DNA from 3 places in the Streptomyces sp. NPDC051315 genome. Region 1 is predicted to be linked to each of the others. Evidence: riboswitches for the same ligand, from Rfam matches in the RefSeq annotation. Region 1 holds a riboswitch; each other region holds the start of a gene.
What was found. A riboswitch is a leader RNA that binds a small molecule or an ion and turns the genes downstream of it on or off. The one in region 1 is predicted to bind S-adenosylmethionine.
Positions count from the first base shown of each region.

Region 1 (9,783 bases):
AGCACGACCTGGAGGCGGCGTTCGCGATCGGCCTGGACTCCTGACCGTCTGAACACCGCCTCCGGGGAGGAGCCCCTCACACCGCCGGGACGCAGCGGCCTTCCTGCGTGCGGTACCGCCACTTGGCACCGTCCCGGACGAGCTCCCTGACCGCGCCCACGAAACGCTCGACGTGCTCGTCGGGGGTGCCCGCGCCGAAGCTCACGCGGATGGCGTTGAGGGACTTCTCGCCGGGGGCCGCCTCGGGGGCGCCGCACTCGCCCTGGGTCTGCGGGTCGCTGCCGAGCAGGGTGCGCACCAGCGGGTGGGCGCAGAAGAGGCCGTCGCGGACGCCGATGCCGTACTCGGCGGAGAGGGCGGCGGCGAAGTGGGAGCTGTTCCACCCCTCGACGACGAAGGAGAGGACGCCCACGCGGGGGGCGTCGTCGCCGAAGAGGGACAGGACGCGCACCTCGGGGACCTCGGCCAGGCCCGCCCGCACCTTCTCGATCAGGTACCGCTCCCGGGCGACGAGGGTGTCGAAGCCCGCCTCCGTCAGCGCCTTGCAGGCGGAGGCGATGGAGTAGGCGCCGATGACGTTCGGGGAGCCGGCCTCGTGCCGGGCGGCGCTGTCGTGCCACTCGACGTCCACTCCCCCGTCCTCGCGCCGGGTGACCTTGCGGCTGGCGCCGCCTCCGGCGAGGTAGGGGTCGGCCTCCCGCAGCCAGTCCGCGCGGCCGGCCAGGACGCCGGAGCCGAACGGGGCGTACAGCTTGTGCCCGGAGAAGGCGACCCAGTCGACGTCGAGGTCCTGGACCGACACCGGGTGGTGCGGGGCCAGCTGGGCCGCGTCCAGGACGATCCGGGCGCCGTGGGCGTGGGCGGCGGCGGCCAGCTCGCGTACCGGCCACAGCTCACCGGTGACGTTCGAGGCGCCGGTCACGCAGACCAGGGCCGGGCCGTGCGGGTCACGGTCGGCCAGGGCCCGCTGAAGGGTCTCGACCGCCTGGCGCGGGGTGCGCGGGGCGTCGAGGTAGGTGACCCGGGCGTCCTTCCAGGGCAGCAGCGAGGCGTGGTGCTCGGTCTCGAAGACGAAGACCTGGCAGCCGGCGGGGAGGGCGGCGGCGAGGAGGTTGAGGGAGTCGGTGGTGGAGCGGGTGAAGACCAGCTGGTCGTCGGCGCGGCAGTCGAGGAACTCGGCGACCGTCCGGCGGGCGTTCTCGAAGAGGTCGGTCGACAGCTGGGAGAGGTAGCCGGCACCGCGGTGGACGCTGCCGTAGTAGGGGGCGTAGGCCGCCACGTCGTCCCAGACGCGCTGGAGGGCGGGGGCGCTGGCCGCGTAGTCGAGCGCGGCGTAGGTGACTTCGCCGCCGGTGACGAGCGGGACGGTGACATCCCGGCCCAGAACGGGCAGCGGGGCACAAACGGACTGGGCGAGGGCAGCGGTGGAGACGGACATGGCTGAACTCCCGTGAAAGCAGGCGGAATCACCGTGCCGGACAACGCGTCGACGGCACAGGAAACGGCGGAGAAGAGGAAAAAGGGATGCGGAGGCGGGGCTCTGCGGCCCTATCGCATTCGCTTGCTCACGGAAGGCTCCTCGACGACCAGGACCCCTGGTTTCTCGAGGGGTCCGCGCTTGCCGTGGACCTCGCTGCCCACGACCTGGTCTTCACCCGGGGCACCCCGCCACGGACGGAGGGTTGCCGGACAGTCGGCCGGGGCCTCATGACTGTCACTCATGACCTGGAGAGGAACGTACGTGAAGTGATCGCGGTCCCGCAACTCGTGTCCGGATCGCGGGACCGCGGATCGCCGGTCGGTCACGCGTTGCTGGCGGCGACCCAGCGCTCCAGCGCCCGTCTGGCCGCCCCGGAGTCGATGGAGTGCGCCGCCTTCTCCATGCCGGCGCGGATCTGCTCGGTGAGCGGTGCCTGCGTCGGGTCGAGGGCGACCAGGGCGGCCGCCGAGTTCAGCAGCACCGCGTCCCGTACCGGACCCGTCTCACCGTCGAGGAGACGGCGGGCGACCTCGGCGTTGTGGGACGGGTCGCCGCCGCGCAGCGCCTCCACCGGCACCAGCTCGATGCCCACGTCCCGCGGGTCGAAGGCCTCCTCGGTGACCTTGCCGTCCCGGACCACCCAGACGTGGGAGGTGGACGTCGTCGTCAGCTCGTCGAGGCCGTCGTCGCCGCGGAACACCAGGGAGGAGTTGCCGCGTTCGGCGAAGACGCCGGCGATGATCGGGGCCATGCGCGGGTCGGCCACCCCGACGGCCTGGGCCCGCACCTTGGCCGGGTTGGTCAGCGGGCCGAGGGCGTTGAACACCGTACGGATGCCCAGCTGGCCGCGCGCGGCGCCCGCGTGACGCAGCGCCGGGTGGAACTTGACGGCGAAGCAGAAGGTGATGCCGGCCTCCTCGGCGACCTCGGCCACCCGCTGCGGGGCCAGGTCGAGGTTGACGCCGAGCTTCTCCAGGACGTCCGAGGAACCCGACGCCGACGAGGCCGCGCGGTTACCGTGCTTGACGACCTTCGCGCCCGTGCCGGCCACCACGAGCGCCGACATCGTGGAGATGTTCACCGTCTTCGCGCCGTCGCCGCCGGTACCGACGATGTCGACCGTGCGGCCCGACACCTCGATCACGTTCGCGTGCTCGTACATCGCCCGCACGAGACCGTTGATCTCCTCGACGGTCTCGCCCTTGGCGCGCAGGGCGACCACGAACCCGGCGATCTGGGCGTCGGTGGCCTCGCCGCGCATGATCCGGTCCATCGCCCAGGCCGTCGCGTCGGCGCTCTGGTCGCGGCCGTACAGCAGGGCGTTCAGCACCTCGGGCCAGGAACGGCCCGCCGCGGTGTCGCCTCCAGCGGGGGTCACAGCGCTCATAAGCCGCTCCTGGGTCACTCCGGTCCCGCTCTACGGGACACGCGTCTCAACGGGTCCACCCTATCCAGGCGCGGAGCACGGCGAAGGGCCCCGTCCGAACACCGGACGGGGCCCTTCGTCAGTTGCGTGGCGACGCAGTGATCAGTGGTGGCCGTGGCCGCTCGTGATCTCCTTGTACTCCTCGACGGTCGGCTTGGCGATCTGGCTCTCCTCGCCGTAGTACGCCTTGCTCAGCTTGGCGCGGACCTTCTCGGAGCGCTTGACCTTGCGCTCGACGCCGTTCTCGTCGACCGTGGGGCCGATCTCGGCCGGCGCGTACTGCTCGTGCGCGGTGAGCGTGTACAGAGCCTCCTGGCTGAGCGGCTCGTGGACCTCGATGTACTCACCGTGCGGCAGGCGCTTGATGGTGCCGGTCTCGCGGCCGTGCAGCACCTTGTCCCGGTCGCGGCGCTGGAGGCCGAGGCAGATCCGCTTGGTGACCACGAAGGCGATGACCGGTCCGGCGAAGAACCCGATCCGGACGAACCAGGTGACCGCGTTGATCGACAGGTGGAAGTGGGTGGCGACGATGTCGTTGCCACCACCGATCAGCATGATCATGTAGCCGGTGACCCAGGCGACACCGAAGGCCGTACGGGTCGGGGCGTTGCGCGGACGGTCCAGGATGTGGTGCTCGCGCTTGTCCCCGGTGATCCAGGACTCGATGAACGGGTAGAGCGCGATCACACCGAGGAACAGACCGAAGAGCACCAGCGGGACGAACACGCCCAGGACCAGCGTGTGACCCCAGAAGTTGATCTCCCAGCCCGGCATGGCGCGGACCAGACCCTCGGCGAAGCCCATGTACCAGTCGGGCTGGGCACCGGTGGACACCTGGTCCGGACGGTAGGGGCCCATCACCCAGATCGGGTTGATGGACGCGATGCCGGCGAGGAGCGCGATGAACCCGAAGACCAGGAAGAAGAAGCCTCCGGCCTTGGCCATGTAGACCGGCAGCAGCGGCATGCCGACGACGTTCTTGTTGGTGCGTCCGGGACCCGCGAACTGGGTGTGCTTGTGGTAGAAGACCAGGATCAGGTGGCCGACCACGAGCCCGAGCATGATGCCCGGCAGCAGCAGGATGTGGATCGAGTAGAACCGCGCGACGAAGTCGCCGCCCGGGAACTCCCCGCCGAACAGGAACATCGAGATGTACGTGCCGACGATCGGCACGGACAGGATCGCGCCCTGGGTGAAGCGGACACCGGTGCCGGAGAGCAGGTCGTCCGGGAGCGAGTAGCCGGTGAAACCGGTGAACATGCCCAGGACGAACAGCAGGAAGCCGAACAGCCAGTTGATCTCACGCGGCTTGCGGAAGGCGCCGGTGAAGAAGACGCGCATCATGTGCACGAACATGCCGGCGAGGAAGATCACCGCGGCCCAGTGGTGGATCTGCCGGATGAGCAGACCACCGCGCACATCGAAGGAGATGTGCATGGTCGAGTTGAACGCCTCGGACATCAGCTGGCCCTGCAGCGGGACGTAGCTGCCGTGGTACTCCACCTCGTTCATCGACGGGTGGAAGAACAGCGTCAGGTACACACCCGTGAGGATGATGATGATGAAGCTGTAGAGGCAGATCTCACCCAGCATGAAGGACCAGTGGTCCGGGAAGATCTTGCGCATGTTGGCCTTGGCCAGGGAGTAGATCCCCAGCCGGCCGTCGGCCCAGTCGGCTACCCGCTCGCCTGCGGGTGCCTTGCGGCGGTCGTCGTTGTTACTCATCCGCGCTCCCAGAAGGCAGGACCGACGGGCTCTTCGAAGTCGCCAAGCGCCTCAAGGTAGCCCTCGTCGTTCACGCCGATGCGCAGCTGCGGCAGGGCGTGACCGGCGGGGCCGAAGATCACTCGGGCACCGTCGGACAGGTCGAAGGTGGACTGGTGGCAGGGGCACAGCACGTGGTGCGTCTGCTGCTCGTACAGCGAGATCGGGCAACCGACGTGGGTGCAGATCTTCGAGTACGCCACGATGCCCTCGTGCGACCACTCGAGCTCGCGCTTGTCCTTGATGTTCTCCGGCTGGATCCGGACGATCATCAGGGCGGCCTTGGCGATCTCGGTCTGGAAGTCGTGGTCGTGCTCCTCCAGGCCCTCCGGCTTGGCGAAGGTGAGGGAGCCGACCGCGACGTCCGAGGGACGCAGCGGCTCGTTGGTGTTCATGTTGACCAGCAGCTTGCCCTTGGACCACCGCGTGTGGCGCAGCTTGTCCTCGGGCAGCGGACCGAGGTCGCGCAGCAGCACGACACCGGAGAGAGGGAACAGGGCCAGCGCACCGAACATCGTGTTGCGGATCAGCTTGCGGCGGCCCAGCGCGGACTCCGTGGCGCCGGCCTGGAAGTCGGCCATGACCTTGGCCTTGACCTCGGGCGCCGCCTCGATCGGGTGCCGCTCGTCGGCGATCTCCACGTCGGACATCAGCGTGCGGGCCCAGTGGACCGCGGCCGCGCCGATGCTGAACAGGGACAGACCCAGGGTCAGGCCGAGCGCGAAGTTGAGCGCGCTGACGTGGCCGAGCGGGAAGAGGTAGACCGTCTTGTCGTGCGGGATCGCCACGTACGAGGCGATGAAGGCGACGGTGGCCAGCATCGACACCGTGAACAGGAAGGCGACCGCACGCTCGGACCGCTTGGCGGCCCGCTCGTCGACGTCCTGCATCCGGTGCTCGTGGGGCGGCAGCCCCGGGTCGGCGAACGGGTTCTTCTCGTCCGCGACGCTTACGGCACCGTGGGCGTGGTCCTGCTCAGCGGGCAGGTTCTCTGGAATGTCTTGGCTACTCATGACTTCTTGGCCTTTGCGGTCCGAGCGGCAACCCATACGGCGACGGCGATGAGACCACCCAGACCGAAGATCCAGCCGAACAGGCCCTCGGCGACCGGGCCGATGCCGCCCAGCTCAAGACCACCGTAGCTGGCCGTTTCCTTGCCGTTGACCGCGTTCAGGTACGCGATGATGTCCTTCTTGTTCTGCTCCGACAGCGTCGTGTCGGGGAAGGAGGGCATGTTCTGCGGGCCGGTCTGCATGGCCTCGTAGATGTGCTTCGGGTCCACGTCCTCGAGGGTCGGCGCGTACTTGCCCTTGGTCAGGGCGCCGCCCTTGCCGGTGAAGTTGTGGCACTGCGCGCAGTTGGTGCGGAACAGGTCACCGCCCTTGGCGATGTCCGCGCCCTCCGGACCGTATTCGGCCTCGGTCGGAATGGACGGGCCGGCGCCGAGCGAGGCGATGTACGCGGCGAGCTGGTCGATCTCGGCCTGCGTGTAGAGGACCTTCTTCCGCGGCACCTGGGCGCCCTGGGAGGTCGCCGCGGGCATACGGCCGGTGCCGACCTGGAAGTCGACGGCCGCGGCGCCCACGCCCACGAGGCTCGGACCGTCGGAGGTGCCCTGACCGCCGGTGCCGTGGCAGCTGGCGCAGCCTACGGCGTAGAGCTTCTTGCCCTCGTCGATGGCCAGGGACTGGGCGGTTTCATCTGCCTGCGCCTTGCTCGCGGGTGCGAACGCGGCGTACAGCCCCCCGGTGCATGCCAGCGCGAGGAGTAGGACGACGAGCGCCGCCAGCGGATGGCGTCGTCGTGCGGAGAGCTTTTTCACGGATTACCCCGGTGTCAGGATCTTCTGCGTCGATGCTTCTGGGATGTGCGGGTGCGGGCCCGGCTACTTGATCATGTAGATCGTGGCGAAGAGGCCGATCCAGACGACATCGACGAAGTGCCAGTAGTAGGACACGACGATCGCGGCGGTCGCCTGCTCGTGAGTGAACCTCCTGGCCGCGTAGGTGCGCCCGAGGACCAGCAGGAAGGCGATGAGGCCGCCCGTCACGTGCAGGCCGTGGAAGCCGGTGGTCAGGTAGAAGACCGAGCCGTACGGGTCGGACGAGAGCGAGAGCCCGTCCTTCTTGACCAGCTCGGTGTACTCGTACACCTGACCGCCGATGAAGATCGCACCCATGATGAAGGTGACGATGAACCAGCCCCGGAGCTTCTTGACGTCACCGCGCTCGGCGGCGAACACGCCGAGCTGGCAGGTGAGGGAGGAGAGCACCAGGATGGTGGTGTTGGTCGCCGAGAACGGGAAGTTCAGGGCGTGCGCCATTTCCTTCCAGTGCTCAGGACCCGTCACCGATCGCAGGGTGAAGTACATCGCGAAGAGGGCCGCGAAGAACATCAGCTCGGAACTCAGCCAGATGATCGTTCCGACACTGGTGAGGTTCGGCCGATTGACCGACGGGTGCGCGTGCCCGGTTTCTACTGTCGTTGCTGTCGCCACGACCGACATTATGTCGGTCGCTTATCTCGCCCTCACTCCGGGGGGTGCTGTTCGGAGTGTTCGTACCGTGTGTAGTGCCCGTATGGCCCAGCGCGGGCGGGTGCCGACAGCTGTTGACGCGGTGTCGGGGGGAGTAGCATCCGCCCCATCGGTATCCGAGCAATGACGCGGAGGAACGATGCAGGCGACCGCCACGGTGCTGGTCTACAGCGATGACGCCACCACGCGCGAGCAGGTGCGGCTGGCCTCCGGCCGGCGGCCGGCCCCGGACGCGCCCCTGGTCGAGTTCGTGGAGTGCGCGACGCCTCCGGCGGTGCTGCGGCAGCTGGACGAGGGCGGCATCGACGTCGTCGTCCTGGACGGCGAGGCCGTGCCCATGGGCGGGATGGGGCTGTGCCGTCAGATCAAGGACGAGGTGTTCCGGTGCCCGCCGGTGCTGCTGCTGATCGGGCGGCCCCAGGACGCGTGGCTCGCCACGTGGAGCCGGGCCGACGCGGCCGTGACGCTTCCTGTGGAGCCCGTGGAGTTCGCGGGGGCACTTGCCTCTCTGCTGCGGGGGAAGAGCGCTCTGAGCGCCTAGGAACACGTCACACGGCCGTCGGCCGGAGCCGTGCGGGGTTCTGGGCGGGCTTGTGCTCGCCGCCGGTGGTCAGCGCGCTGCCGGCGCGCCACTTCGTCCAGTCGATGTTCCAGTCGCCGAAGCCGTTGCCGAAGGTCTCCATCGTGTGGCCGTAGCTGTTGACGACCTGGACGACGTCGCCCTCGCGGACGTTGGCGAAGAACCACGAGGCGTTCGCGGTGCTCATGCCGGTGCAGCCGTGCGAGACGTTGGCGTAGCCCTGGGAGCCGACGGACCAGGGGGCGGCGTGCACGTACTCGCCGCTCCAGGTGACGCGGGTGGCGTAGTAGACGGGCAGGTCGTAGGACTCCGCGGAGCCCTCGGCTATGCCGATGCTGGTACCGCGCATGCGGACGAAGTACTCCTTGCCCAGGACGACCTTGACCCCGTTGCGGGTCTCGAAGCCGGGCTTGCCGGTGGTGACGGGGATCTGCTTGATCTGGTCGCCGTTCTTGAAGACGGTCAGGGAGTGCGCCGAGGCGTCGGTGACGGCGATGACGCGGTCGCCGATGGTGAGGGTGAGGTCCTTCGTCGGTCCGCCCCAGAGGCGGTCGCCGACTTTTATGCCGTCCAGGGTGCTGTGGACGCGGATCTCCGCGTGGGCGGGCCAGTAGTCCTTCGGGCGGTAGTGGAGCTTCTTGTCGTCCACCCAGTGCCAGGCGCCCTCCACGGAGGGCCTGGAGTCGACCCTGAGGGCCCGTTCGACGACGGCGCGCTGGGCGGCGTCCTTGATCGGCTGGCTCAGCTCTGCGGTGATGGGCTGGCCGACGCCGTAGGTGCCCGTCCTGGGGCCGAACGTCACGGTCAGGAGCTTCTTGGTGGTGGGCCTGCCCGTGTCGAAGGTGAGGACCCGGCGACCGGGCGCGCCGTCCTTGTCCTCGGTGGACACGCGGACCGTGTAGTGGGCGTTGGCGGCGAGTGGCTCGGTGCTGTGCCAGCGGCTGCCGTCGGCGGCGAGCTCCCCGGCCACGTAGCGGCCCGAGGCGTCGACGGCTGTGACGTCGGTGAGGCGGTGGTCGGAGTCCTCGGCGGTGATCTCCAGGGGCTTGTCGGGGTCGACCTTCCTGCCGTCGCCCATGGGGCCGTTGAAGGAGATCCGCTCGCTCGCGTCGTAGGGGCGCGAGGCGAGGGGGTTGCCGTCCGAGCCGCAGGCGGTCGCGCCCTCGGCCAGGGCGAGCACCAGCAGCGTGCAGCTGACGACGGTGCGGGGGCGGGGTGTCTGGCTCATGGGGCTCACGCTAGGAAGCCGTGTCAACCATGGCGCGCTGGGTGACACGAACGGGGGACATCGATTGCGGCAAAAGCAGGAGCCCGGACGCTCCTGGCGGAGTGTCCGGGCTCGTGCCCCGTTCGCGCGTGTTACTGGGTGCGGTTCTCACCGCGGTAGTACTCGAAGACCCAGCCCCAGACACCGATCAGGATCAGCGGGGCGGAGAAGTACAGCAGCCACCAGCCGACCGCGACCCCCAGGAAGGAGAGGGCGCCGCCGATGGCCAGGGACAGCGGCTGCCAGCTGTGCGGGCTGAAGAAACCCAGCTCGCCGGCGTCGTCCGCGACGTCCGCCTCCTTGTTGTCCTGGGCACCGGTGTCGACCCGCCGGGCGGTGAAGCCCAGGTAGAAGCCGACCATGATGCACAGGCCGAAGGCCAGGAAGAGGGCCGTGGTACCGGCCGGCTCCTTCGACCACACGCCATAGACGACCGCCATGGCGAGGACGAAGACGCTCAGCCAGATGAACATCTTGCCCTGGATCTTCACTTGCCGGCCTCCTTGCTGCCCGAGATGGCGCTGGCGCCGTGACCGGCGTGCTCCAGCTGCTCCAGAGCGGCGATCTCAGGGTGGTGCAGGTCGAACGCCGGGGATTCGCTGCGGATCCGCGGCAGGGTGAGGAAGTTGTGCCGCGGCGGCGGGCAGGAGGTCGCCCACTCCAGGGAGCGGCCGTAGCCCCACGGGTCGTCGACGCCGACCGGCTTGCCGTACTTGGCCGTCTTCCACAC
Region 1 covers NZ_JBITEN010000001.1:154,786-164,568, forward strand. Annotated here, with positions in the region: gene ACIBBD_RS00705 (Lrp/AsnC family transcriptional regulator) at 1-44, shown strand, start outside; gene ACIBBD_RS00710 (aminotransferase class V-fold PLP-dependent enzyme) at 77-1,438, opposite strand; SAM riboswitch class IV at 1,610-1,726, opposite strand; gene trpD (anthranilate phosphoribosyltransferase) at 1,803-2,867, opposite strand; gene ACIBBD_RS00720 (cytochrome bc complex cytochrome b subunit) at 3,009-4,631, opposite strand; gene ACIBBD_RS00725 (Rieske 2Fe-2S domain-containing protein) at 4,628-5,683, opposite strand; gene ACIBBD_RS00730 (c-type cytochrome) at 5,680-6,492, opposite strand; gene ACIBBD_RS00735 (heme-copper oxidase subunit III) at 6,556-7,176, opposite strand; gene ACIBBD_RS00740 (hypothetical protein) at 7,346-7,747, shown strand; gene ACIBBD_RS00745 (Ig-like domain-containing protein) at 7,755-9,014, opposite strand; gene ACIBBD_RS00750 (cytochrome c oxidase subunit 4) at 9,146-9,544, opposite strand; gene ctaD (cytochrome c oxidase subunit I) at 9,541-9,783, opposite strand, start outside.

Region 2 (9,783 bases), on a different contig from region 1:
CGCGCCAGGAGGCGGGATGCCAGCCGGTGCCGTCCAGGGCGACGGCGAGGTGCAGGGGTGAAGCGGAGGTCGGGGACACGAGGGTGCCTTCCTGGAGGTCCGTACGAGAAAGCCGGCCACACCCGGGACGGGGGCACGGCGAAGGAACGGGTCAGGAGCAACAGAGCGCGCCGGCCACGCGCTGGAGGTCGATGTGGGGCCGGGAGTGCAGGTGCACGGCGTGGGACAGGGCGGCCACGTCCGTCACCTCCCTCTTCCGGGCGCGCGACGGCGCCTCGCACATCTCGTCATGGGTCACAACCTCCCGGTCCCGCCGGATGTTCCCGGTGTGCGCACGACGGCGTTGTCGAGGGGGTTCGGTGGGGCCGCGGACGGGGCTCCGCCTCCGCGGAGGCCGATCGGGTGGGCCACGGAGGCGGAGTCCCTTCTGACGCGACGGGTGTGGGGACGGGCGATGGTGACGAGGGGTCAGGAGTTGTCCAGCGGCAGCCCGGGCGGGTTGATCTCCGAGGTGGTGACGGCCTCGTTGGAGAGGTTCCAGGCGGCGAGCCACTTGGCGTAGGTGCCGTTCTCGATCAGGTGGTTGATGGCCGCGGCGATCGGCTCGGCGAGTCCGCTGTCCTTCTTGGCGGTGGCGGCGATCAGGCCCTGGAGCGTCTCACCGGCGCCGGAGTAGGTGCCCGCGCTGCGGGTGGCCTGCGGGGTGCCCGCGGTCTTGGCGATGTTGTAGGCGATGCCGGGGTTGGGACCGAAGTAGGCGTCGATCTTGCCGCTGTTCAGCGCCAGGTAGGTGCTGTTGCGGTCCTGGAAGTACTTGACGGTGAGCTTCTTGCCCTCGCTCTCCAGCTTCTTCTTCCACTCCAGGAGGATCTTCTCCTGGTTGGTTCCGTTGCTGACGGAGACGGTCAGGCCGGCGAGGTTCTCGTAGTTCCCGTCGAAGTTCCACTTGCTGTCCTTCTGCACCTCCCAGCCGAGGTTGTCCTGCCGGTAGGACGCGAACTCGTACTTCTGCTTGCGCTCCTCGGTGTCGGTGATGTTCGAGAAGCCGACGTCGACCTTGCCGCTGTCGATGCCGACGAAGAGGTTCTCCCAGGTGGAGTTCTTCACCTCGGGCTTCAGGCCCAGGACCGCGGCCACGAGTCGGGCGAGGTCCGGTTCGGCGCCGGTGAGGGTCTTCTGGTCGCTGCCCACGAAGGCGAGCGGCGCGAAGCCGGCGGGCAGGGCGCCGACGCCGATCCTCAGCGTGCCGCTCTTGCGGACGGACTCGGGCAGACGGGCGCTGATTGACTTCACCTCGGAGACCTTGAGGGTGGTCTCCTTGCCGGCGCCGTTGGACAGCCGGGCGACGGTCACGCTCCCGGAGGCGGCGTTGTCGGTGGTGGTGGCGGCGTCGCTCTCGCCACCGCAGGCGGCGAGCCCGGTGGCGAGGGTGGCGACGGCGGTCGCCGCGGTGATGCCGCGTATCAGGCTGCGTCGGGAGAAGTGGGCAGGCATGGCCGTCCTTGTCGTGAGAGGCGATGAGAGGGGGGTGAAGGGGTGAGGGAAAGCGGTGGGGGGAAGTGGTGGGGAGGCGGAGGGGCGGCACGGGGCCGGGGTCCCGTCGGCCGCCGGTCAGAGCACCTTGCTCAGGAAGTCCCGCGTCCGTTCGTGCCGGGGGTGGTCGAGGATCTCGGCCGGCGGGCCCTGTTCGACGATCCTTCCGCCGTCGATGAAGACGATCCGGTCGGCGATCTCCCGGGCGAAGCCCACCTCGTGGGTGACGATGACGAGGGTGGTGCCGCTGGTCGCCAGGTCCTCGATGACGGCGAGGACCTCGCCGACGAGCTCGGGGTCGAGGGCGGAGGTCGGTTCGTCGAAGAGGATGACGCCGGGGCGCAGGGCGAGGGCCCGGGCGATCGCCACGCGCTGCTGCTGGCCGCCGGACAGCTGCCGCGGGTAGGCGCCCGTCCTGTCGCCGAGTCCGACCCGGTCCAGGAGTTCGCGGGCCAGTTCCCGGGCCTCGGCCCTGCCGAGCTTTCCGGTCGCCACCGGGGCGGCGGCCACGTTGTCCAGCACGGTCAGGTGCGGGAAGAGGTTGAAGTTCTGGAAGACGAAGCCGATCCGGCTGCGCTGGGCGAGGATGGCGCGCTCGCTGAGCTCCTTCAGCCGCTCCCCGTTCCGCTGCACACCGATCGGCTCGCCGCCGACACTGACGTAACCGACCTCTGGCTTCTCCAGGTGGTTGATGACCCGCAGCAGCGTCGACTTGCCGGATCCCGACGGGCCGATGACGACCGTGACCTCGCCGGGCCGTACGGTCAGGTCGACGCCGTCCAGGACGCGGTGGGCGCCGTACCACTTGTGGACTCCGTGCACTTCGAGCGCGACCGGGGTGATCTCGGCGCTGGTCATACGGCGGCCTCCCTGCGCGCGCGTTCCCTGAGGTCCCGCAGGCCGGTGCGCAGCTTCTGCAGCGGGGTCGGCGGCAGGGAGCGCGTGGCGCCCCGGGCGTAGTGCCGCTCGACGTAGAACTGGATCACGGACACGAGGCTGGTGAGGATCAGGTACCAGACGGTGACGACCAGCAGCAGCGGGACGATGTCGCCGGGGTAGGTGGAGCCCATGGCCTGGGCGGTGCCGAACAGGTCGAGCAGTGACACGTAGAAGACCAGCGAGGTGCTCTTGACCAGGCCGATCAGCTGGTTGACGTAGTTGGGGGTGATCGAGCGCAGGGCCTGCGGGAAGACGATCCGGCGGAACTGGTAGCCCTTCGGCAGCCCCAGGGCGGAGGCCGCCTCGTGCTGGCCCTGGTCGACGGAGAGGATGCCGCCGCGGACCACTTCGGCGGCGTAGGCGGCCTCGTTGAGGCTGAGGCCGATGACGGCGACCGCCATGTCGGTGGCGAGCCGGGACTCGTCGAAGGTGACGAACGCGGGTCCGAAGGGGACGCCCAGGCTCAGCGTCTCGTACAGGGCGCTGAAGTTGTAGAGGAAGAGCAGGACGACGATGAGCGGGATGGAGCGCAGCGCCCAGACGTAGGTCCAGCTGACCGCGCGCAGCACCGGACTCCTCGACAGCCGGGCGAGGGCGAGCAGGATGCCGCCGATGAGGCCCAGCACCGCGCTGTAGACGGTGACTTCGAGGGTGATGAGCAGTCCGTCGAGGATCGTCGGCCGAAGGAACCAGTAGCCGAAGCGGTCCCACTGGTAGAAGGGGTTCGCCACCAGGCCGTGGACGAACTGGGCGACCAGGACCAGCACGACGGCGGTGGCGATCCAGCGGCCGGGCCGGCGCAGCGGCTGAACCCGCTGTGCGGTGAGCCTCGTCGGCGGGGTGTCGGCGGCGGGTGCCTCGGCGAGGGACACGGCGCCTGGGGGTTCACTCATGAGGGGCTCCGGCGGGAGTCGGACACCCCGGGTCACGGCGGCCGCGGGCGGCGGCGGTGCGGCGGCAGAGGGGTGGGGACCGCTCTGCGGCGCACGGCGCCGGCGGGGCGCACGGATGCGTACGGAAACCGGGGTGGGGCGGACAACGGCACACCGCTCGGGCGGTGTTCGTCAGGAACGCGGATGCGGGGCGAAGGGTGTGAGGGGTTCAGCCCCGACAGCGGGCACGGCCCGGTGCGGTACACAGTGCGCTGTTCACGCGGAGCAGATCGACGGCGCGGTCGGCGACGAGCGGATCGTGTGACGGGCGTACGCGGCCCCGGGGGCGGCGGGGCGCCGTCCTGAGAGCTGCGTACATGTCCGTCACCGTCACTGTCCGGCCCCGGTGGGGCCCTCGCGCTTACCGAACGTCATCCGGTCCGGTCGTCACCTGGGGCACCCCACCGCGGTGCGAGGGTTGCCGGTCAGCAAGCCAGGGCTTGTCGCTGACGCTCATGACCGTTCTGGGCCGTAAGTTAAGCCATTCACCCGAACGGATGTCAACGTGCGTCCAGTGCGTGGACCGGGTCAGGGCCGGTTGACCTGCGGTCGCGTGCCCGTGCCGGGGGTCGCGTGGGCCTCCCAGTCCAGGATCTGGACGGCGGCCCCGGCGGCCTCCAGGCCCTGACAGCGGGCGTGGTGGCGGCGGTTGATGCCGTCGAGGTCGAGGTGGCCGCCGAAGGCCGGGTGCCCGGCCAGGCGGCGGGCGTAGGCCCACAGGGCCGGATGACCGGCGACGCGGTGCACGGCGGCGGCGTCGAGGTGGTGCCGGTGCACGGTGTCGAGCTGGACGAGCGTCACCCACAACTCCACGTCGGCGGCGGTGAGCTGACCGCCGATCAGGTACGGCTGGACCGCGAGTCCCCGCTCCAGCACGCCGAGCGTGGCGAGCAGGGCGTCGAGGGCGGCGGTGCGCTCCGCCTCCCCGGCCCCGGCCGCCCCGGCGCGCTGCGCGGCCTCCTCGATGCCCTGCGCGCACATCCGCTCGACGGCCTCGATCTCCGACTCGGCGCCGCGCGGGTGGAGCGCGATCCGGCCGCCGCCGAAACGGCGGGCGAGGTCCCGGGCGATGTCGGGGCCGTGGGTGGAGACGATGCGCCCCGACCAGTCGTCGCTGAGCACCGGCGCGAGGGCGGGGCCGGTGTAGCGGTGGGCGCTGGCGTCGTAGAGCGGGCGCAGCGCCGAGTGGCCGCCGTCGGGACAGTCGGGGACGGCGGGCAGGAAGGTCACCGGACAGGCCCGGTCCAGGCCGAGCAGCGTGTGGGTGACGGCGATGCGCAGGCCGTCGGGGTCGGCGGGTGACAGGTGGAGGCGGTAGCGGCGCGGGACGGCGTAGTGGCCGCTGCGCGCGTCACGGCCGATGCGGCCGCGGAAGGCGGGGGCGGAACGGACGGACGGGTGGGTGGCCGGCGGTGTGGCGGACATGACTCTCCCCGGGGGCGGTCGCGCGGAGGGACGCGCGGCGGATGCGGCGTCTGACGGGAGGGCGCGGCCCTGGTCCGCGCGCCGGAAGGGACGGTGCGCGGGGCACCTTCGGTGCGGCTCGGCGCGGGAACGGGCCGGTTCAGCCCTGGACGTCGATCGCGCTGCAGACGCGCAGCAGATCGATGTGACGGCGGGAGGTGAGAAGGGGCGACGACCACGCCGTGCGGCTCGCTCGGCTGGTGACCGGCTCAAGGCGCCCCATGTTTCCCTACCTGTTCACTAGGATTCCCGCTCCGAGTGTCGATCGGCCACCGGGCGCCGTCAAGGGGGCGTCCACGGAGTGGAGCGCGGGGAGATGTCCTGGCCGGCCCGGGCGAGGTCCTCGGGGGCGGACCCGAAGACGGCGGAACCGCCCGAGGACCTTGCGTGGGCCCGCAGGCGGCGGCGTCCGCAGGCGCCGCCTCGTCTCACGTGCGGGGCTTCCCGCTCGCCCCGAACTCGTCGGCGCCGGTCGGCTCGGGGCCGCCGAGGTGCAGAGGGACGGCGGGCCCGCCGAACTGCCGGCCGCCACACCGGAGTCGGCTTCACCGCCTCCGTCCTCGGTGCCGCCCGCGCTCAGACTCCCGCTCGGCGCCGAAGGTCGCGCGACCGGTACGAACAAGGCCGCCTCCTCGTTCGAGAAGGCGGCCTCCGACCGCGTGAAGCTGGTCGGGACGACAGGATTTGAACCTGCGACCCCTTGACCCCCAGTCAAGTGCGCTACCAAGCTGCGCCACGTCCCGCCGCGCTCCGCGCCGGGTGAACCGTGGGAACGCGCAGGTAAACCCTACCGTACGGGTGCGGGTGCGGCGGTCGCGCCCGACGGGGCCGCGGGGTCGGTCCCATCGGCCCCTTCAGCCCGCGCCGCCAGGGCCTCGGGGTCGGCCCCGACGGCACCCTCGGCCCGCGCGCGGTCGCCGGTGGGGTCCGCGCCCCGGGTGGGGTCCGCGCCCCGCCCGTTCGTGGACCGCGTCGCGTGCCCTCCGTGTCGACGGTGCCGAGTCACAGGCCCTCCGCGTCGACGGCCCCGGGCAGGACGGGCGCGGGGGCCGGGAGCCGTACCGGCTTCCACGACCAGTGGTGCGGGAACCGCATCCGTCGGCCGGGGTGACAGTGACGCCCGGAGGGGGGGCCGCCGGGATCGACGGGCACGACCCGTCCGAAAGGGCGCCCTGGAGAGGGCACGTCAGGTGATGTCCCGCCATGGGTGACCCGGGCGGAGCCGCAGCGGCGCGGGCGGCGGTGGCCCGGGGCGGTTGCGGGTGCCGTGCTCGTCCGGGGGCCCGTCGAGGTCGCCGGGCAGGGATCGGTCAGGGAGACAAGGCCCGACGGCTACCCGGGGGATGACGGATCGTCAGCCGGGTCTGGGCCCTCGGGCGCGCACGGGTGCCGTGGAGTTGCGGATCTGCAACTCCACGGCCACGTCGGTGGGTTCGGTCGGCAGGGGGCGGCCCTCGATGGCCGCGGTGAGGGCGCCGACGGCCCGGTCGGCGACGGCGGTGAAGTCCTGGCGGAGGGTGGTCAGGGGCGGGGAGAGGTAGGGGGCGACGGGGACGTCGTCGAAGCCGACCACGCTCACGTCGTGCGGCACGGTCAGGCCGACCTCGGCGAAGGCGCGGACCAGGCCGATCGCCATGTCGTCGTTGGCGGCGAACACGGCGGTGACGTCGGGCAGCCGGGCCAGGTGACGGCCGGCCGCGTAGCCCGAGGCCGGGGTCCAGTCGCCCCCGGCGGGCAGCGGCGGCTCCGGTGCGCCGGCGGCGGCGAGCGCCTCGCGCCAGCCCTGGACGCGTTCGCGGGCGCTGAACCAGTCCTGCGGGCCGGGGACGTGCCAGACGGTGCGGTGGCCCAGGGCGAGCAGGTGCTCGGTGGCGAGCCGGGCGGCGGTGACGCCGTCGGCCCGGACGACGGCGCTGCGGCCGCCGGCCGTGTCCACCGGGGCGCAGAGACTGACGACCGGCAGGTCGGTGTGCAGACGCAGGGGGGCGCCCTCGTCGACCGGTTCGACGAGGGCCAGGCCGTCGACACCGTGTTCCAGGAGCGACTCCACGGCGACGGTCACGCGCCGGCTCCGCGCGGTGCTCGCCAGGGCGAAGGTGTAACCCGCCCGCCGCACGGCCTGCTCCAGGCCGAACAGCAGGGAGGTCGGGCCGTACAGCGGGGAACCGAGGGCGACGACGCCGATCCTGCGGTAGCGGCCGAGGAGCAGGGCGCGGGCGGCGGTGTTGGGGCGGTAGTCCAGGTCCCGGATGGCCCGCAGCACGCGCTCGCGCACCTCGGGGCTGACGTGCGGCTCGCCGTTGACGACGCGCGACACCGTCTTCTGCGAGACGCCGGCGGCGCGGGCGACCTCCGTCATCCCCGGACCACGCCGGGGTCCGGCCGTCGCCATGAGGCGCTCCCGTCGGTCGTGGGCCGCGCCGGCGGGCCCCGTCCGAGCACTCCGCCCAGGTGTCCGGCGGTGCGTGCCGCCTCCGGACCACGCAGTCAAGCCGGTCGACGACCTCCCGAGGACCAGGCCTGACTACGTAGTCAGGCCAGTCTTGGGGGCTGATCCGGCCACGTCAAGACCCCACGGCCCGCACGCCCTCGCGCCCCTTCCGGTCACTCCGGGTCCGACACGCAGAATTTTCCCCGAGGCCACGCGGCGCCTGGAATGCGAACCTCCGTTACGGACATGCGGTTCGAAAAAACCCATTTCCAGCGGTCATGCATGTTTCAACAAAATGAGCCGGCGGTGAATTCGATCATTCGCGGGAAGTATTTGATCCGCTTTCCTCCGACCTGGCCGTCGGCCGCCGACTGACCGGATCGATACGGCCGCATACCAGCCGTCCGTTCAAACGTTGACCAGCGAGTAACCACAGCACTACCTTTCAAGCGCGTTTCGAGCACGCGCTCAGACCGGTGTTCCGCGGTGATCCCTGCCCGCCGGAATCCACTGTGCCGCCTTTGCTGTCCCGAACCCCCCACCGTGCAGTTTCACCCTTGATTCGGAGAATCATGACGTTCACTGTGCGTTCCGAGGACATGATCATCGGCATCACTCCTTTCGGCGAGCCCGACGCCGGGCTCGCCCTGGCGGTCGGCCGGGCCGGCGGGCTGGGCGTGCTCGATCTGGGTGACGGCGACCGAAGAGCGCGCGAGGCGCTGTCCCGGCTGCGCCGGGAGTCCCCGGGCGCGTTCGGGGTCAGAGTCGGCCCCCGCTGCCGGCTGTCCCCCGCCGACCTCGCCGCCGACGGCCCGCACACGGTGGTGCTGGCCGCGGACGCGCCCTGGCCGATGGCCGAGCTCGCCGCGCGCCACCGGGTGCTGGTGGAGGTCACCGATCCGGCGGGGGCCCGGGAGGCCGCCCGGGCCGGCGCGCACGGGTTGGTCGCCCGGGGCGGCGAGTGCGGCGGCCGGATCGGCGAACTGAGCACCTTCGTACTGCTCCAGCGGCTCCTGGCGGCGCCCGGCCTGGAGCTGCCGGTGTGGGCCTGCGGCGGCATCGGTCCGCGCACGGCCGCCGCCGCGGTGGCCGGCGGGGCGGCCGGCGTCGTCCTCGACACCCAGCTCGCCCTGCTGGCGGAGTCCGCGCTGCCCGAGCCGGCGGCCGCCGCGCTGCGCACCCTGGACGGCTCGGAGACCGTCGTCCTGGCCGGTCACCGGGTCCTGCTGCGCCGCGGCCCGGACGCGCCGCGGCTCCCCGACGACGCCGGACCGGAGGCGGTCGCGGCGCTGCTGGGCGCGCAGGATCCACGCGCCCAGCTCCTGCCGGTGGGCCAGGACGGCTTCCTCGCCGCCCGGTTCGCCGACCGCTGGGGCGACGTACGGCGGACGGTGCGGGCCCTGCGGGACGCGGTGCGGGACGCCGTACGGGAGGACGCCGAGCACGGGGAGGACGGGCCCGGGCGGGCGCTGGTGGCCGGCTCGCCGATGAGCCGGGCGCTCGGGACACGGCTGCCCGTGGCGCAGGGGCCGATGACGCGGGTCAGCGACGGGGCCGCCTTCGCGGCGGCGGTCGCCGAGGACGGGGCGCTGCCGTTCCTCGCGCTGGCGCTGGCGGACGGCGCGCGGACGCGGACGATGCTGGCGGAGACCCGGGACGCGGTGGCCGGCCGGCCCTGGGGCGTGGGCGTGCTCGGTTTCGCGCCGGAGGACGTACGGGCCGCCCAGCTGGAGGCCGTACGGGAGCTGCGGCCCACGCACGCGATCATCGCGGGCGGGCGCCCCTCCCAGGCGCAGGCGCTGGAGCGGGACGGCATCCGGACCTTCCTGCACGTGCCCTCACCGGGGCTGCTGCGGCAGTTCCTCGAGACCGGGGCGCGCCGGTTCGTGTTCGAGGGCAGCGAGTGCGGCGGGCACGTCGGACCGCGCGGCAGCTTCCCGCTGTGGGAGGCCCAACTCGCCGTGCTGGAGGACTGCCTGGGTGATGCCGACGCGGGTGACCTGGAGGTGTTCTTCGCGGGCGGGGTGCACGACGAGCGGTCGGCGGCGATGGTCGCCGCCCTCGCCGCGCCGCTCACCGCGCGCGGGGCGGCCGTCGGCGTCCTGATGGGCACCGCCTACCTGTTCACCGAGGAGGCGGTGGCGCGGGGCGCGATCCAGCCCCTCTTCCAGCGGCAGGTGCTGGCCGCGGAGCGCACCACCCTGCTGGAGTCGGCGCCGGGGCACGCCACGCGTTGCGTGCCCAGTCCGTTCGCCGCCGGGTACCGCGAGGAGGAGGCCCGGCTGCGCGCGCGGGGCGTGCCCGACCGGCGGATCTGGGAGGAACTGGAGCGGCTCAACGTCGGCCGGCTGCGCATCGCCAGCAAGGGCGTGACCCGCGGGGCCGACGGGACGCTCACTCCCGTCGACGAGCGGCGCCAGCTCGCCGAGGGGATGTTCATGGCCGGGGAGGTGGCCGTGCTGCGCTCGGCGACCACGACGGTCG
Region 2 covers NZ_JBITEN010000004.1:459,134-468,916, reverse strand. Annotated here, with positions in the region: gene ACIBBD_RS11325 (LLM class flavin-dependent oxidoreductase) at 1-79, opposite strand, end outside; gene ACIBBD_RS11320 (putative leader peptide) at 152-298, opposite strand; gene ACIBBD_RS11315 (ABC transporter substrate-binding protein) at 469-1,494, opposite strand; gene ACIBBD_RS11310 (amino acid ABC transporter ATP-binding protein) at 1,612-2,391, opposite strand; gene ACIBBD_RS11305 (amino acid ABC transporter permease) at 2,388-3,365, opposite strand; SAM riboswitch class IV at 3,757-3,865, opposite strand; gene ACIBBD_RS11300 (glutathione S-transferase C-terminal domain-containing protein) at 3,933-4,829, opposite strand; gene ACIBBD_RS11295 (putative leader peptide) at 4,969-5,091, opposite strand; tRNA gene ACIBBD_RS11290 (tRNA-Pro) at 5,535-5,611, opposite strand; gene ACIBBD_RS11285 (LacI family DNA-binding transcriptional regulator) at 6,223-7,260, opposite strand; gene ACIBBD_RS11280 (SDR family oxidoreductase) at 7,872-9,783, shown strand, end outside.
Region 2: linked by a shared signal. The riboswitch ahead of ACIBBD_RS11305 (amino acid ABC transporter permease) and the one ahead of ACIBBD_RS00710 (aminotransferase class V-fold PLP-dependent enzyme) in region 1 are both predicted to bind S-adenosylmethionine.

Region 3 (9,783 bases), on a different contig from region 1:
TACGCGCCCACCGGCACCCCCGGCGGCAGGCTGCCGCACAGGGCCACCGCCTGCGCGCCGGGCAGCAGACCCTCGTACGCCTCCTGGAAGGCGGACCACTCGGCGGGTGTGATGAACGGGCCCGGTTCGTTCAACTGGGTGGTTTCGCCGGTGCGTTCGTCCACGACGGCGACCGTGCGGCGGGTGGCGCCGGCGACGGGGACCAGGGCGTCGGTCACGCCGGTGAGGCGGTCCCGGACCTGCCGGCCGGTGGCACCGCCCGCGAAGCCGGTGACCGTGACCTCGTGGCCGAGGGCGGCCAGGACGCGCGCCACGTTCAGCCCCTTGCCGCCGGGGCGTTCCGTCACGTCGGTCACCCGGTGCGAGGTGTGCGGGCGCAGCGCCGGGACGCGGTAGGTGATGTCGAGAGCGGTGTTCAGCGTGACCGTGAGGATCACCTGGGCCGACCTCCCCCGACAACCGGCGTTCGCCTTCTGTTTCCGTGTGCCCGGAATCCTGTGGTCCCGGGATGCGGACTCCCGGGTTTCCGGGTGTCCGGAGGGTCGATCATGCCAAAGAGACGGCGGTCGGCCCAGCCCTCGGGTCGGCCACCGTCTCTCTCCGGGCGGACAGATCAGGCCAGTTGGGGATCGACCACCCATTCCCCGCGCCGCATCACGCCCTTGAGGTCGTAGTTCTCGTCCAGCAGGACCAGGTCGGCGTCCTTGCCCGGCTCCAGGGAGCCCACACGGTCGTCCATCCCGAGCAGGCGGGCCGGGGTGGCGGACAGCGCCGCGACCACGTCCTCCACGGGGAGGCGGTCGATCGTCACCGCCCGCTTGAAGGCGCGGTCCAGGGTGAGGGTGGAACCGGCGATCGAGCCGCCCTCCACCAGACGCGCCACGCCCTCGCTGACCTCGACCTCGAGCGGGCCGAGCATGTAGCGGCCGTCGCCGGTGCCGGCCGCGTCCATCGCGTCCGTGATGAACGCCACCCGGCCCGGGCCCGCGTGACGGAACGCCAGTTCCAGGGCGGCCGGGTGGAGATGGACACCGTCGTTGATCAGCTCGACCGTGACCCGCTCGTCCTCCAGGAGGGCGGCGATCGGGCCGGGGGCGCGGTGGCCGAGGGCGGGCATCGCGTTGAAGAGATGGGTGGCGACCGTGGCGCCCGCCTCGATGGCCTCGACCGTCTGCTCGTAGGTGGCGTCCGTGTGACCGACGGCCGCGATCACCCCGTGCTCGGCGAGCAGCCGTACGGAGTCGAGGCCGCCGGGCAGTTCCGTGGCCAGCGTGACCATCCGCGCCTGCCCGCGCGCCGCGTCGATCAGCTTGCGCACGTCCGTCGGGTCCGGGTCGCGCAGCAGCTTCTCGGAGTGCGCGCCCTTGCGGCACGGGGAGATGAACGGGCCCTCGAAGTGGATCCCGGCGAGGTCGCCCTGCTCGGCCAGCTCGGACAGCAGCCCGGCCTGCCGGCCCAGCAGGTCCAGGTCGTCGGTGACGGTGGAGGCGACGACGGTGGTGGTGCCGTGACGGCGGTGGGTGTCGATGGCCCGGAGCACGTCGTCCATGGGGCCGGAGAAGGAGGCTCCGCCTCCGCCGTGGTTGTGGAGGTCGACGAAGCCGGGGACCAGCCAGTGGTTGCTGACGTCGATGACCTGGGCGTTCTCCGTGGCTGTGCGGGTGATGCGGGTGCCCTCGACGACCACCTGGCCGTTGTCGACGGTTCCGGTCGGGAGAACCACGTGGGCGCCGGAGAGGACGACGGGCGCCCTGCCGGTCGCGGGCTGCGGGGTGGGTGTGGCTGGTCGCGCACACGCGGCGGAGCCGCATGATGTCGCGTCCCGCGCCCCGAGGGGGGTTGCGGTCACGTGGGTTCCTCCGGCGTCGTAGGTGTGGTGTCGAGCAGGTCCCAGGCCAGGAGGCCGGCGCCGAGGCAACCGGCCGTGTCTCCGAGGGCCGCGGGGACGATCTCCGGCGGTGTCTGGAAGGTGATCCGCCGGCGGACCGCGTCCCGCAGCGGTGTGAACAAGGTTTCCCCCGCCTCGGCGAGCCCGCCACCGATGACGAGCGTGCGCGGGTCCAGCAGGGTGAGCGCGGTGACCAGGCCGTCCGCGAGCGCGTCCACCGCCCGCTGCCAGACCCGGACGGCGTTCGGGTCGCCGGACGTGACGGCACGCGCGCAGTCCGCCGCGTCCGCCGTCGGGTCGCCGCAGGCCCGCGCCCATGCCTCGCTGACCGCCGCCGCGGACGCGAACCGCTCCAGACAGCCGCGCTGCCCGCAGGGGCAGGGGGTTCCGCCGGGCCGTACGACGACATGGCCGATCTCGCCCGCGAAGCCGTGCGCGCCCGCCTCCACCCGGCCCTCGACGCCGATCGCGCCCGCTATGCCGGTGCCCAGCGCCACGAACAGGAAGCGGTCGGCGCCCCGGCCCGCGCCGACGCGGCCCTCCGCGAGGCCGCCGGTGCGCACGTCGTGGCCGAGGGCGACCGGGATGCCCAGCTTGGTCCGGAGCAGCTCGCGCAGGGGGACGTCGCGCCAGCCCAGGTTGGCCGCGTAGACGGCGACGCCGCGGGCCTCGTCGACGAGGCCGGGGACGGCGACACCGGCGGCGGCCGCGGGCTCGCCGAGATGCTCGGCGCCGTGGGCGTGCAGTTCCGCGGCGAAGTCGAGGACGCCGGCGACGACCGCGTCGGGGCCGTGCTCGCGTCCGGTGGCCCGGCGGGCCCGGTGCAGCAGGGCGCCGTCCGCCCCGACCAGAGCGGCCTTCATCCCGGTGCCGCCCACGTCGAGGGCGATGACATGTCTCACGGGGGACAGTGTGGACCGAGTACCCTCAAGAGGTCTAGTCCACTTGCCTGGATTAGACCTCAGTTCGAATAGCGGTTTAATTGGTCGGAGCAATCATCGGTCGGGCGTTCAGTGGCTTACGGCCTTCAGTGGCGTATGGCCCTCAGGGGAGCGGGAGAAACGCAGTGCAGCGGCGGGCAGTCAGGTCAGGAACCATCGCGGCGGTCTCCGCCCTGGGCATGACGGCGGTCCTCGCCGGATGCGGAGTCACCGGAGGCTCCGACGACGTCACCCTCCGGCTCGTCGCGGCCGACTACGGCGACAGCAGCGCCAACAGCTCCGAGAAGTACTGGGACGCGCTGGTCGAGGCGTACGAGAAGGAGCACCCCGGCGTCACCGTCGAGGTCACCGTCCACTCCTGGAACGACGTCGACCGCGAGGTCAAGGAGATGGTCGACGCGGGCGAGGCGCCCGACATGGCGCAGATCGGCGCGTACGCCGACTACGCCGCCGAGGACCTGCTCTACAAGGCGGGCGACGTGCTCTCCATCCCCGTCCAGGCCGACTTCGTGCCGCAGCTCGCCGACGCGGGCGAGGTGCGCGGGGTGCAGTACGGCATGCCGTTCGCCTCCTCGACGCGGCTGCTGTTCTACAACAAGACCCTCTTCGACAAGGCCGGCATCACCCCGCCCACCACCTGGGCCGAGCTCGCCGAGGACGCCGAGGCGCTCAAGGACGAGGGCGTGAAGTACCCGTACGCGCTGCCCCTCGGGCCCGAGGAGGCGCAGGCCGAGACCATGCAGTGGCTGCTCAGCGGCGGGGGCGGCTACACCGCGACCGCCACCGGCTACAGCCTCGACTCCACCGAGAACGTCGAGACCTTCTCCTGGCTGAAGAACGAGCTGGTCGGCAAGGGCCTGACCGGGCCGGTCGCGCCGGGCAAGCTCAACCGGGCCGACGCGTTCGCGGCGTTCGCCGCCGGGCAGGTCGGCATGCTCAACGGGCACCCCTCGCTGATGAAGATGGCCGAGAAGAAGGGCGTGAAGTTCGGCATGGTGCCGATGCCCGGCCTCGACGGCCCCACCAAGGTCTCCATGGGCGTCGCCGACTGGATGACCGCCTTCAAGCAGAACGGGCACGCCGAGCAGATCAAGGAGTTCCTGAACTTCGTCTACAGCGAGGAGAACGTCCTCGCCTTCTCCCGCGAGTACGACCTGCTGCCGGTCACCACCTCCGCGTCCCAGGCCATGAGCACGGCCCCGGAGGACGCGGACCTGCGGCCGTTCCTGGAGGAGCTGCCGGTGTCCGAGCTGTATCCGGTGGGGCGCACCTCCTGGGCGACGGTCAGCGCGGAGATCAAGAAGCGGATCGGCCAGGCCGTGACCGCCGACGGCAGCCCGTCCGGCGTCCTCGGCCAGCTCCAGGCCACGGCGATGACCGCGGAGAGCGGCTCCGCCGGATGAACCGTCGGGGCGCGCCTCGGGTCACCCCGCCGGTCACGCCGTGGGTTACGGTGCGGGGCATGGAGCGGCCAGAGGCGGAACTGGGGGCGAGGGAGCGGGACATCCTCGCCCTGGAGCGGCGCGGGTTCTCCGGGCCCGGGGCGAAGGAGCGGGCGATCCGCGAGGAACTGGACCTGTCCCCGGTCCGCTACTACCAGCTGCTGAACGCCCTCCTGGACGACCCCAGGGCGCTGGCCCACGACCCGGTGACGGTGAACCGGCTGCGCCGGGTGCGGGAGGCCCGCCGGTCGGAGCGCTGAGGGCCGGGCGGGGCCGGCCGGGTCCTGGCCCCGCCGCCCCTCCCCTTCCGCGCCGGCTGCCCCTCCCCTTACGTGCCCGCCGCCCCTGCCCTTCCCGTCCCCCGGGGGCCGCGCCCCCGGATTCCCGCTCCGGCCCCGAACGGGCCTCGTCCGCGTGGGCGGACGGGCGGACGGGGCGGTTCCTCGCACCGGTTATCGTCAGCTCATGGGCACGCAAGAGACGCACTCCACGGACCCCGGACTCCCCACCCCCACGACCGCACCGGGCCGGGACGCGCTCCGCGCGATCCTCGCCCGTCCCCGCACCACCCTCGTCGCCCTCGACTTCGACGGCACCCTCGCGCCGATCGTCGAGAACCCGGACGACGCCCGTGCGCACCCCGACGCCGTCCCGGTCCTCGCGGACCTCGCCCCGAAGATCGCCTCCGTCGCCGTGATCACGGGCCGGCCGGCCGCCGTGGCCGTGCGCAACGGCGGCTTCGCCGGTGTGCCGGGGCTGGAGCACCTCGCCGTGCTCGGGCACTACGGCGCCGAGCGGTGGGACGCCCGGACCGGCACGGTCAGCGCCCCCGCCCCGCACCCCGGTGTCGCCGCCGCCCGCGCCGAACTGCCGGCGGTGCTGGACGCGGCCGGTGCCCCGGAGGGGACCTGGGTGGAGGAGAAGGGGCGGGCCGTCGCCGTGCACACCCGCCAGGCACGGGACCCGCAGGCCGCCTTCGAGGCGCTGCGGCAGCCCCTGACCGACCTCGCCGCCCGCCACGGGCTGCTCGTCGAACCGGGCCGGATGGTCCTCGAACTGCGGCCGCCCGGTGTGGACAAGGGCGTGGCGCTGCTGGAGCACATGCGCGAGACCGGCGCCGAGGCGGTCCTCTACGCCGGCGACGACCTCGGGGACCTCCCCGCGTTCGCCGCCGTCGAGAAACTCCGCTCCGACGGCGTCCCGGGCCTGCTCGTCGCCAGCGGCAGCGCGGAGGTGACGGAGCTCGCCGAGCGCGCCGACCTCGTCGTCGACGGTCCCGCCGGCGTCGTACGCCTGCTGCGGACGCTGTCGGATCAGCTCGGCTGAATCTCCCTCAGCGCCCGCAACTGCTGCAGGAACCACTGGGCCGGGGGCAGCGCGGTCGCGGCCGCCACCAGACGCTTGGTGCGCTCGGCCCGCTCCTCCGGCCCCATGGACAGCGCCTCGTGCAGGGCGCGGGCGGTCTCCAGCACGTCGTAGGGGTTCACCACGAGCGCGTCGTCGCGCAGTTCCCAGTAGGCGCCCGCCTCCCGGGACAGCACCAGCGCGCAGCCCCGGTCGGAGACGACCGGCACCTCCTTCGCGACGAGGTTCATGCCGTCCCGGATGGGGTTGACCAGGGCCACGTCGGCGAGGCGGTACGCGGCCAGGGAGCGGGCGAAGTCGTCCTTGACGTGCAGGACGACCGGGGTCCAGCCGGGGGTGCCGTAGCGCTCGTTGATCTCGTCGGCCACCCGCTGCACCTCGGCCGTGTACTCGCGGTAGACGGCGAGGTCCTGGCGGGAGGGGTAGGCGAAGGCGACGTGCACGACCCGCTCACGCCACTCGGGGTGGTCGTCGAGGAGCTGCCGGTAGGCCAGCAGGCCGCGCACGATGTTCTTCGACAGCTCCGTCCGGTCGACCCGGACGATGGTCCTGCGGGCGCTGCCGTCGGGGGCCGTGCCGATCTCCTCGCGCAGGACCGGAAGGCGTTCCTCGACGTCCGGCTCGTGGGAGCGGGCGCGCAGGAAGTCGGCGTCGGCGCCGAGGCCGTGGACACCGACCTCCGTGCCTCCGAGGCCGCCCGTGAACTCCTCGCAGCACGCGGTGAACGCGTCCGCCCAGCGGCGGGTCAGGAAGCCCAGCCGGTCCGCGCCGAGCATGCCCCGCAGCAGCTGGCTGCGGATGTCGCCGGGGAGCAGGCCGAAGTAGTCCACCGGTGCCCACGGCGTGTGCGAGAAGTGGCCGATGCGCAGGTCCGGACGCAGCTCGCGGAGCATGCCGGGCACGAGACACAGGTGGTAGTCCTGCACCAGCACCGCCGCGCCCTCGGCCGCCTCCTGCGCCAACGCCTCGGCGAAGGCGCGGTTGTACGTCTCGTACGAGGCCCACTGGCGCCGGAACTCCGCGTCGAAGACCGGCTCGAGCGGGGTCAGGTACAGCAGGTGGTGGACGAACCACAGCACGGAGTTGGCGATGCCGTTGTAGGCGTCGGCGTGCACGTCCGCCGGGATGTCCAGCATCCGCACGCCCGCCTCGCCGACCCCGCGCCGGACCGCCTCCCGGTCGCCGTCGGACAGCGCCGAGCAGACCCAGAGGGCACCGGCGTCGGGGCCGATCGCCGAGAGGCCGGAGACCAGCCCGCCGCCGCCCCGCCTGGCGTGCAGCGAGCCGTCCTCGCCGACCGTGTACGAGACCGGGCCGCGGTTGGACGCGACCAGCACCTGAGCACCCTGAGCAGCAGCACCGTCCGTGAAAGCCATACGCCTCAACCTAGCCCGGTCCCGATCCGCTCAAACGTACGGAGGGGCCGCACGGACGGGGCGTATCCAGCCGTATACGGCCCGCCGCGCCGTGTCACGCGACCTTGCGCGCCGCGTACTCCGCGATCTCCGCCATCGGCGGGCGTTCCTCCGTGTCCACCGAGTAGGTGCGCGGCTCGAAGCCGTCCGTGCCCCGTTCGAACTGGGTGAGGGAGGGACGGATGAGGTGACCGCGGGCCAGCCGCAGCTGGGCCGTGCGGTAGATCGCCGCCGCCATCCGGCCGAGCGCCTGCCCGTCCTGGTGGCGGTGCTTGCGCACCCCGACGTCCACCTGGGCCAGCGCGTCGAGCCCCACCAGGTGCAGGGCGTCGACCAGCATGCCCAGCTCCACGCCGTAGCCGACGGGGAAGGGCAGCTGTTCCAGCAGGCTGCGGCGGGCCGCGTACTCGCCACCCAGCGGCTGCACGAAACCGGCCAGCTGCGGCCAGTGCATGTTCAGCAGCGGGCGGGCCATCAGCTCGGTGACCCGGCCGCCCTGGCCGGCCGCGCCGCCCAGCGGACGGTCGTACATGGCCTTGACCAGGTCGACGTCCGGGTCGGTGAGCAACGGGCCCACGATCCCGGAGACGAAGTCGGAGGAGAACTCCTTCAGGTCGGCGTCGACGAAACAGACGATGTCCCCGGTGGTGACCAGCAGCGAGCGCCACAGGACCTCGCCCTTGCCGGGCACGGCCGGGATGCGGGGGAGGATCGCGTCCCGGTGGACGACACGCGCCCCGGCCGCTGCCGCGACCTCCGACGTACGGTCGGTCGACCCCGAGTCGACGACGACGATCTCGTCGACGAGCGGGACCTGCTGCATGAGGTCGTGACGGATGACCGCGACGATGTCGCCGACCGTCTCCTCCTCGTTCAGCGCGGGCAGCACGACGGACACCGACCGGCCCGACGCGCGTTTGGCGGCCAGGATCCCGTGGAGCGGGCGATCGGTCACGGACCAGGAGCGGGTGGCCAGCCAGCGCTCGACTTCTTCCAGCACGGTCTGCGACTCCTCACTGTCGTGATCACACCAGGTGCACGAGGGGTCACCGTGTGATCCATCTCGCGGTACGGACGACTATCTCAACTGTCCTGGCCTTCGGTTACAGTCTTGAACAACGCGGATGACCATCGCATGTCCGGGGTCGTCGGCGTTCACAACCACATACCGCTCATCCAGAGGGGCAGAGGGACACGGCCCGATGAAGCCCCGGCAACCCTCCAGCCGGTCTCGTACCGATCAGTGTTGATCGCTTCGCGAGGCTCCCGGCTAGGGAAGGTGCCAAATCCGTCTCACGGCGAGATGCGTCGTGAGGAAGATGAGGAGAAAGGGCCTCGCCTCACATGGCTGCGCAGACAGTTGCAAGCACCACGGACAGCACCACCGCCTCCCCCGTCGACCTCGGCCCGGCCGCCGCGCTGAGCTGCCGTGAGTGCGGCCACCGCGTGGCCCTCGGCCCGGTCTTCGCCTGCGAGGAGTGTTTCGGCCCGCTCGAGATCGCGTACGACTTCTCCGCCTACGAGACGGAGGAGCTCCGCAAGCGCATCGAGGCGGGTCCCGCGAACATCTGGCGCTACGCGCCGCTGCTGCCCGTCCCGGCCGACGTGGCGGACAAGCCCAACATCAACCCGGGCTGGACCAAGCTCGTCCAGGCCGACAACCTCGCGCGCGAGCTGGGCGTCGACCCCGGCAGGCTCTTCGTCAAGGACGACTCCGGCAACCCGACGCACTCCTTCAAGGACCGCGTGGTCGCCCAGGCCCTGGAGGCCGCCCGCGCCTTCGGCTTCACCACCCTCTCCTGCTCCTCCACCGGCAACCTCGCCGGTGCCGTCGGCGCCGCCGCCGCCCGCGCCGGCTTCCGCTCCTGCGTGTTCATCCCGCACGACCTGGAGCAGGGCAAGGTCGTCATGGCGGCGATCTACGGCGGCGAGCTCGTCGGCATCGAGGGCAACTACGACGACGTCAACCGCTTCTGCTCCGAACTCATCGGCGACCCGGCGGGCGAGGGCTGGGGCTTCGTCAACGTGAACCTGCGGCCGTACTACGCCGAGGGCTCCAAGACGCTGGCGTACGAGATCTGCGAGCAGCTCGGCTGGCGGTTGCCGGACCAGCTCGTCGTGCCGATCGCCTCCGGCTCGCAGCTCACGAAGATCGACAAGGGTCTGCAGGAGCTGATCCGGCTCGGGCTCGTCGAGGACAAGCCGTACAAGATCTTCGGTGCGCAGGCCGAGGGCTGCTCGCCGGTGTCCGTCGCCTTCAAGGCCGGCCACGACGTCGTCCGCCCGCAGAAGCCGAACACCATCGCCAAGTCCCTCGCCATCGGCAACCCGGCCGACGGTCCCTACGTCCTCGACATCGCGCGCCGCACGGGCGGCGCGGTGGAGGACGTGAACGACGAGCAGGTCGTGGACGCGATCAAGCTGCTCGCCCGGACCGAGGGCATTTTCGCCGAGACGGCGGGTGGCGTGACGGTCGGTGTGACCCGCAAGCTGATCGAGAACGGTCTCCTCGACCCGACCAAGACGACGGTCGTCCTCAATACGGGTGACGGCCTGAAGACCCTGGACGCGGTGGCCGGCACCGGCCTGACCGCGACCATCCGCCCGAACCTCGACTCCTTCCGAGAGGCTGGCCTCGCATCATGAGCGTCACCGTCCGCATCCCCACCATCCTCCGCACCTACACGGGCGGCCAGGCCGAGGTCCAGGCGGAGGGCGCGACCCTCGCCGAG
Region 3 covers NZ_JBITEN010000015.1:107,237-117,019, reverse strand. Annotated here, with positions in the region: gene ACIBBD_RS26850 (1-phosphofructokinase family hexose kinase) at 1-437, opposite strand, end outside; gene nagA (N-acetylglucosamine-6-phosphate deacetylase) at 614-1,723, opposite strand; gene ACIBBD_RS26840 (ROK family protein) at 1,846-2,790, opposite strand; gene ACIBBD_RS26835 (extracellular solute-binding protein) at 3,009-4,232, shown strand; gene ACIBBD_RS26830 (DUF3263 domain-containing protein) at 4,292-4,531, shown strand; gene otsB (trehalose-phosphatase) at 4,737-5,597, shown strand; gene ACIBBD_RS26820 (trehalose-6-phosphate synthase) at 5,585-7,012, opposite strand; gene ACIBBD_RS26815 (glucosyl-3-phosphoglycerate synthase) at 7,107-8,051, opposite strand; SAM riboswitch class I at 8,221-8,377, shown strand; gene thrC (threonine synthase) at 8,396-9,697, shown strand; gene ACIBBD_RS26805 (MoaD/ThiS family protein) at 9,694-9,783, shown strand, end outside.
Region 3: linked by a shared signal. The riboswitch ahead of thrC (threonine synthase) and the one ahead of ACIBBD_RS00710 (aminotransferase class V-fold PLP-dependent enzyme) in region 1 are both predicted to bind S-adenosylmethionine.